2 regions of the Arthrobacter sp. Y3223166 genome follow, and region 2 is predicted to be linked to the other one. Evidence: predicted binding sites of a transcription regulator. Region 2 holds the regulator's gene; the other holds the start of a gene.

The links. The regulator HspR, encoded in region 2, represses chaperone genes until heat shock. The targets are predictions, from matches to a motif close to AAGTTGAGTCNNNNNGACTCAACTT.
Region 1: a site for HspR is predicted at 1,680-1,704, ahead of clpB (ATP-dependent chaperone ClpB). Genes of this name have one in related genera too.

Annotation. Positions count from the first base shown of each region.
Region 1 covers NZ_JBNHGE010000067.1:1,733-5,074, forward strand. Annotated here, with positions in the region: gene AC5RUH_RS16225 (YceI family protein) at 1-317, shown strand, start outside; gene AC5RUH_RS16230 (HutD/Ves family protein) at 395-952, opposite strand; gene AC5RUH_RS16235 (GNAT family N-acetyltransferase) at 973-1,509, opposite strand; gene clpB (ATP-dependent chaperone ClpB) at 1,767-3,342, shown strand, end outside.
Region 2 covers NZ_JBNHGE010000043.1:3,654-6,995, reverse strand. Annotated here, with positions in the region: gene dnaK (molecular chaperone DnaK) at 1-177, shown strand, start outside; gene AC5RUH_RS14400 (nucleotide exchange factor GrpE) at 180-845, shown strand; gene AC5RUH_RS14395 (DnaJ C-terminal domain-containing protein) at 977-1,945, shown strand; gene AC5RUH_RS14390 (heat shock protein transcriptional repressor HspR) at 2,012-2,434, shown strand; gene AC5RUH_RS14385 (COG4315 family predicted lipoprotein) at 2,517-3,077, opposite strand; gene AC5RUH_RS14380 (sigma-70 family RNA polymerase sigma factor) at 3,324-3,342, shown strand, end outside.

The DNA.
Region 1 (3,342 bases), on a different contig from region 2:
CGCCGAACTATCCGGAGATTACGTTCGTCAGCACCCGCATCGATCAGGTGGAAAGCGCAAACTTCATTGTGAACGGCGACCTGACCATCCGCGGCATCACCAAGCAGGTTGCGGTTCCGATCGACTTCATCGGCGTGGAGCGGGACCCGGGCGGGCAGCTCCGGGCGGGCTTTGAGGGCTCCCGGCGCATTGACCGGCAGGAGTTCGGGGTCAAATGGAACACGGCCCTGGACTCGGGCGGCATGCTCGTGTCGGACCGCGTGATGCTGGAGTTCGAGGTCTCCGCGGTCAAGGTCGAGGACGCCGCCGCGCAGTAGGGAACCGGCGCAATAAGGAGCCGGCTCCGGAGGCCCGGCCGCCCTCAAAGCCCGGCCGCCCTCAGGGCCCGGCCGCCTCAGTCCCCGGCGGGATAGACCGACACCAGTGCCGCGAACCCGCGGCCGCTGACCTCGGCCGCGACCGAGCCGACCACGGCGTCGTAGGGATGCAGCGGCTGGGCGGTGTCGCCAGCCGTCGCCTGTGCCTGGCCCTGCAGCAGCACCAGGTACTGCCCGTCCGACAGCCGCAGCGGCTGTTTCTTCGAGAGCTCGACGATCAGCAGGCCGGCGCCCCAGGCCCCGCGGCGGGTCATGACGTTCAGCGCGCGGCACGGCCCGGTGGGCAGGCTGCAGTCCGCGCTGCTCCCGCCGTCGAACCGGAACGGGCGGTAGCGTTCCATCCGGTGCTGGCTGCCGTCCACGGTCAGGAAGGCGACGTCACCGTCCACAACGGTGAATATTCGGTCCACGCCCGGATATTCGGAGAAGCTGCCGTCCGAGCTGATGTCCGCCAGGCTTAACCGCCAACCGGGGAGCCCGTCCGTGCCGAGGTCACCGGCCGCCAGTTCCCTGGTGACGCCGCCGCCGTTCCGCCACCGCTGTTCCTTGAGCGCGGCTGCGCGAATGATCTCCACTGGGACTCCTTGACCGGATGTTATAGCTGCCGGTCCCAGTTCAGCACATAGGCGTCCTGGTAGCCGTCCGGGCCGCTGACCGCCGCGGCCTCGTTCCGTTCGAACCCCAGCGACGTGACGATGCGCCGGGACGCGGTGTTGGCCGGATGGACCAGCGCCAGGATCGGCGGCAGTTCCAAAAACTCGTTGACATGGGCGACGACGGCGGCCACCGCCTCGCGCCCGTAACCGCGGTGCCACACGGCGGGGTCGAAACGGTAGTAGAGATTCAGCACCGGGCGGCCGGACAGCGCCACGTGCTTGACGCCGGCAAAGCCGATGGCGTCTTCGCGGCCGGGCAGGCGGACGGCGAAGTAGCCCACGCCGTGGTCCTCCCACTGCCTTTCCCAGCGCTGGAACAGGCCCTCGGCTTCCTCGTTCCAGATGAGCGCGTCGGAAGGATTGAACCGCGTGGTGCGCCGGTCGGAGAGGATCCGGAACATGGCACTGATGTCCTCCGGCGTCGGCTGGTTCAGCAGCAGCCGGGCAGTTTCCAACATGGTTTCCGTCAGGGCCACCTCCGTCCGCCTCCTGCACGTCCCCGCTACAGCCTATTCGCCGGACGCCCTTCCGGGCAGGGGCGCCGGGGCGACAAGATGGAGGCGGGCAAGGAGGCTTCGGTGGCGGGGGAGCAGAGCTCCGGGGGCGGTGATCCGCGCTCCGCAGCCTGTGGATAACTTTACATTCAAAGTTGAGTGGACTACACTCAACTTAGTTTCAGGGCCGGCACTAACGGGGCTGGCCAGATCCATTCCGGAGCGAACGGAGAGATGCGTTGGACGCTAAATTCACCACCAAGAGCCAGGAAGCGCTGTCGGCCGCGGCGATGAACGCCTCGACGGCGGGCAATCCGCAGATCGAGCCGGCCCACCTGCTCAAGGCCCTGATGGACCAGCGCGACGGCGTGGCCGTAGCCGTGCTGAAGTCCGCCGGGGCCGATCCGGACTCGGTGAGTGTTCAGGCGAGCACCGCGATCAAGGCTCTGCCGTCGTCGTCGGGATCCTCCGTGGCGCAGGCGCAGTACTCCCGGGGCCTGCTCCAAGCGGTCCAGATCGCCCGGCAGGAGTCGGAAAAGTGGGGGGACACCTACGTGTCCACGGAATTTCTGCTGCTGGGCCTCGCGGCGGACAACGCCGCCGTCGGGAAGATCCTGCGCGACGCCGGTGCCTCCCATGAGGCACTTCTCGCCGCCCTGCCCGGCCTGCGCGGAGACCGGAAGGTCACCACCGCCGATCCGGAGAACACGTTCCAGGCGCTGGAGAAGTTCGGCACCGACCTGACCGCCATCGCCCGCGCCGGGAAGCTGGATCCGGTGATCGGCCGGGATGCGGAAATCCGCCGCGTGGTCCAGGTGCTCTCGCGCCGCACCAAGAACAATCCCGTGCTGATCGGCGAACCCGGGGTCGGCAAGACCGCCGTGGTGGAGGGCCTGGCCCAGCGGATGGTGGCCGGCGACGTGCCTGAATCGCTGCGCGGCAAGACGCTGATGTCGCTGGACCTCGCGGCCATGGTGGCCGGCGCCAAGTACCGGGGCGAGTTCGAGGAACGGCTGAAGGCCGTGCTGGAAGAGATCAAGAGCTCGGACGGGCAGATCGTCACCTTCATCGACGAGTTGCATACCGTCGTCGGCGCGGGGGCCTCCGAAGGCTCGATGGACGCCGGCAACATGCTCAAGCCGATGCTGGCCCGCGGCGAGCTGCGGCTGATCGGCGCCACCACCCTGGACGAGTACCGCGAGAACATCGAGAAGGATCCGGCGCTGGAGCGGCGCTTCCAGCAGGTCTACGTGGGGGAGCCGAGCGTCGAGGACACCATCGGCATCCTGCGCGGACTCAAGGAGCGCTACGAGGCGCACCACAAGGTATCGATCGGGGACTCCGCCCTGGTGGCCGCCGCGACGCTGTCCAACCGCTACATCTCCGGCCGGCAACTGCCGGACAAGGCCATCGACCTGGTGGACGAGGCCGCCTCCCGGCTGCGGATGGAGATCGATTCTGCCCCCGAGGAGATCGACCAGCTGCGCCGCGCCGTCGACCGGCTCACAATGGAAGAACTGGCGCTGGCCAAAGAAACTGACGCGGCCTCGCGGGAACGGCTGGAGGCGCTGCGTGCCGACATGGCAGACAAGAAGGAGCAGCTGGCGGCCCTGAACACCCGGTGGGAGGCGGAGAAGGCCGGGCTGAACCGCGTGGGCGACCTGAAGGCCAAGCTGGACGAGCTGCGCTCGCAGGCCGACAAGTCCCAGCGCGAGGGCGACCTGGCCGAGGCCTCCCGGATCCTGTACGGGGAAATCCCGACGCTGGAAAAGGAGCTGGCCCAGGCGCAGGCGGCCGAGGAACAGGGCGGCGCCG
Region 2 (3,342 bases):
GAGAAGCTGCAGGCATCCCAGACCAAGCTGGGCGAGGCCATCTACTCGCAGGCGCAGGCCTCCGGCGCGGCCGGTGACGGTGCGGCCGCCGGCGACGGTGCCTCCGATGCCGGCTCCGGTGCGGCCGACGAGGACATCGTGGACGCCGAAGTGGTCGACGAAGACGAGAAGAAGTAACCATGGCGGAAAAAGGTAACGAAGAAGAACACCAGAGCGAGCCGGTGAACTTCCGCGACAACCGCAAGATCGATCCGGAAACCGGACAGGTCCGCGGCGCTTCGGGAGCAGCCGGGAACGCCGGGCAGGCCGCGGGAGAAACCCCCGCGGCCGGCCAGGGCGCCGACGCCGACGCGCTGGCCCAGGCGGAGCAGATCCTGAACGGGGCCGAGGTCCCGGCCGGGGAATCTGTTGCCCAGGGGAGCACGTCGCAGGAGGCCGAGGAGTTGAAGAACGACCTGCTCCGGCTGCAGGCGGAGTACGTGAACTACCGCAAGCGGGTGGAACGCGACCGCGCCGTGGCCGGCGAGATGGCCGTCATCGGCGTGCTGAACTCGCTGCTGCCCGTCTTGGACGACATCGACGCGGCGCGCCAGCACGGCGATCTCGCGGACGGACCGTTCGCGGCCATTGCCACCAAGCTGGACGGTGTGCTCAAGACCTACGGCCTGGCCCGCATCGAGGAGACCGGCGTCGAATTCGACCCGAACATCCACGAGGCCTTGATGCAGCAGCCCGACGCCGAGGTGGAGCTGGACACCGTCAGCCAGGTCCTGCGCCTGGGCTACAGGGCCGGCGACCGGGTACTGCGCGCCGCCCAGGTAGTGGTAGCCGTACCGGCAGAATGACACCGGCAGCGGGCGCCACGGCGCCCAGCCCCTGATGACGGGTTGGCCTTCGGACGCTCGGAGGCCAACCCGTCACCGTCCGGGGGCGCCGGTGCCCATAGACTTTGTGACAACTGAAAGGAGGCGCCTGCATGGCTAGCCAGGACTGGGTCGAGAAGGACTTCTACAAGATCCTCGGTGTCTCCAAGGACGCATCCGACGCGGACATCAAGAAGGCGTACCGCAAGCTCGCGCGGACCCACCATCCGGATACCAACCGGGGGGATGAGGGTTCGGAAAAGAAGTTCAAGGACATCTCCGAGGCCTACTCGGTCCTCTCGGACCCGGGGGAGCGCGAGCAGTACGACGCGATCCGCGCCATGGGCAGCGGCGCGCGCTTCAGCGCCGGCGGTCCCGGCAGCGCCGGCGGGCCGGGCGCGGGCGGCTTCGAGGACATCTTCGGCAACCTGTTCGGCCAAGGCACCCGCACCCGCCCCGGCTCCGCGGGCACCGTGCCGCCGGAGTTCGCCGATCTGTTCGGCGGTTTCGGCGGTTTCCCGCAGCAGCAGCCCCCGCGCAGGGGCGCCGACCGCACCGCAACCACCAGCATTTCCTTCGCCGGTTCCATCAACGGCACCACCATCGGGCTGCGCGAACCCAGCGGCGAAGTGATCGACGTGCGGATCCCGGCCGGGATTAAAGACGGCCAGAAGGTCCGCGTCCGCGGCAAGGGCCAGGCCGGCCCCGCCGGCGCGGGCGACCTGATGGTGACCGTCAACGTCAAGCCCCACCCGTTCTTCCAGCGCGACGGCGACAACATCCGGATCCACGTCCCGGTCACGTTCCCGGAGGCCGCGCTGGGCGCGCAGATCGACGTGCCGACCCTGACGGGTGAATTCGTCAAGGTCAAGGTGCCGGCAGGAACACCCTCCGGCCGAACGCTCCGCGTGAAGGGACGCGGGGTGAAGACCTCCAAGAACACCGGCGACCTGCTCGTGACCATCGACGTGGTGGTCCCGCAGAACCTTGGAAAAGAGGCCGAAGACGCGGTTAACGCCTTCGCGGCGGCGACTGCCGGGTCCGACCCGCGCGGGAATCTTGCCGCCAAGGCCAGGCTGTAGCGGGAAGTTACGACAGGTCGGGACAGTCCGGACGGGAAACGCGCGAAGCGCAGGAGGGAGAGCACCATGAGCATCGATATGAACGCGCCGATCTTCGTGATTTCGGTGGCGGCCGAACTGGCGGACATGCACCCGCAGACGCTGCGCCAGTACGACCGTCTCGGCCTGGTCTCTCCGTCGCGCCAGCGGGGCAGGCAGCGCCGCTATTCGCAGAAGGACGTGAACACCCTGCGTGAGGTCCAGCGGCTGTCCCAGGAGGGCGTCTCGCTGGAAGGGATCAAGCGCATCCTCCAGCTGGAAAACGAGGTCGCCGCGCTCAAGGCCCAGGTCCGGGACCTTTCCGAGGAACTGATGGCACGGCAGCGCCGGGGCACCGACTCCAGCCGGGTGTTCGCCGCCGGCCTCGCCGGCGACGTGGTGACGCTGGCCCGCGGCCAGCGGCCGCGTCCGCGCAGCCAGGCGCTGATGGTCTGGCGGCCGCAGCGCTGACCCGTCCGGCCGGCGCCTGTGATCGGACGCCCGCAGCTGCCGTCCCCGGGCAGGCGGCTGCGGGCAGGATGGCGGCGTGGAGCTACTTGATCATTTCGCCGTCGGGGGCGACCACAAACCAGACGTCGTTCACGCCCTGTCCGGTCGTGTCTCCCGTGGCCTTGTCCTGCGCCCAGTAGTAGATGGGCATGCCGTTCAGCGTCACCTGCTGTTGCCCGTCCGGGGTGTCGATGAGGCCCACCTCCGCGGTGACCCCGTCGAGTTCCGGCTCTTCCTCGGCCAGCACGGGCGGCCACGCGGCCAGGCAGTCGCCCGTGCAGGCGCTCTCGCCTGAGTCCGGGACATCCTTGGTGAAGTAGTAAACGGTCATGCCTTCTCCGTCCACCACGATTTCGCCCAGGTCGGATTCGGCCGTCGTGAGGGTAGAGGCGGCGCCGGATGCCTGCGCGCCGCCGGTCTCCCCGCCGTCTGTCTCCGGCGCCGCCGGCGTGGTCATTCCGGGGGCGCCCGTCGTCGGCGCCTCGCCTGCCGGCGGTGCCTCCGGGCCGGCAGGCGTTTCCGTACCCGAGCCTCCTCCGCACCCGGCGAGGCCCATCATGGCGGCGGCCAGCAGGGCTGCCGCGGCTGTCTGCGTGATTTTCATGGGGTTCCTTTTGCGGTCTCCCGGGCGGTGCCCGGAACGTCGTGCCGCGGGGCGCGCGGCCCGCTATTGGCAAAGACGCCGGCCGCACCCACAATGGTTCAACGTCGGGCGGAGTGGATCCCGCGGGCTGGATGAACCGGAACGCCGCCGCCGTCGTCGTACCCGGTAGGACGCCGTGTGGGACGCTGCACTGGGACGTCCGCCGCCGGCGGGGCGGCCGGGGCTGCCGGGAGGAAGGAGGCGGCCGTGGCATTGGACGACGAGG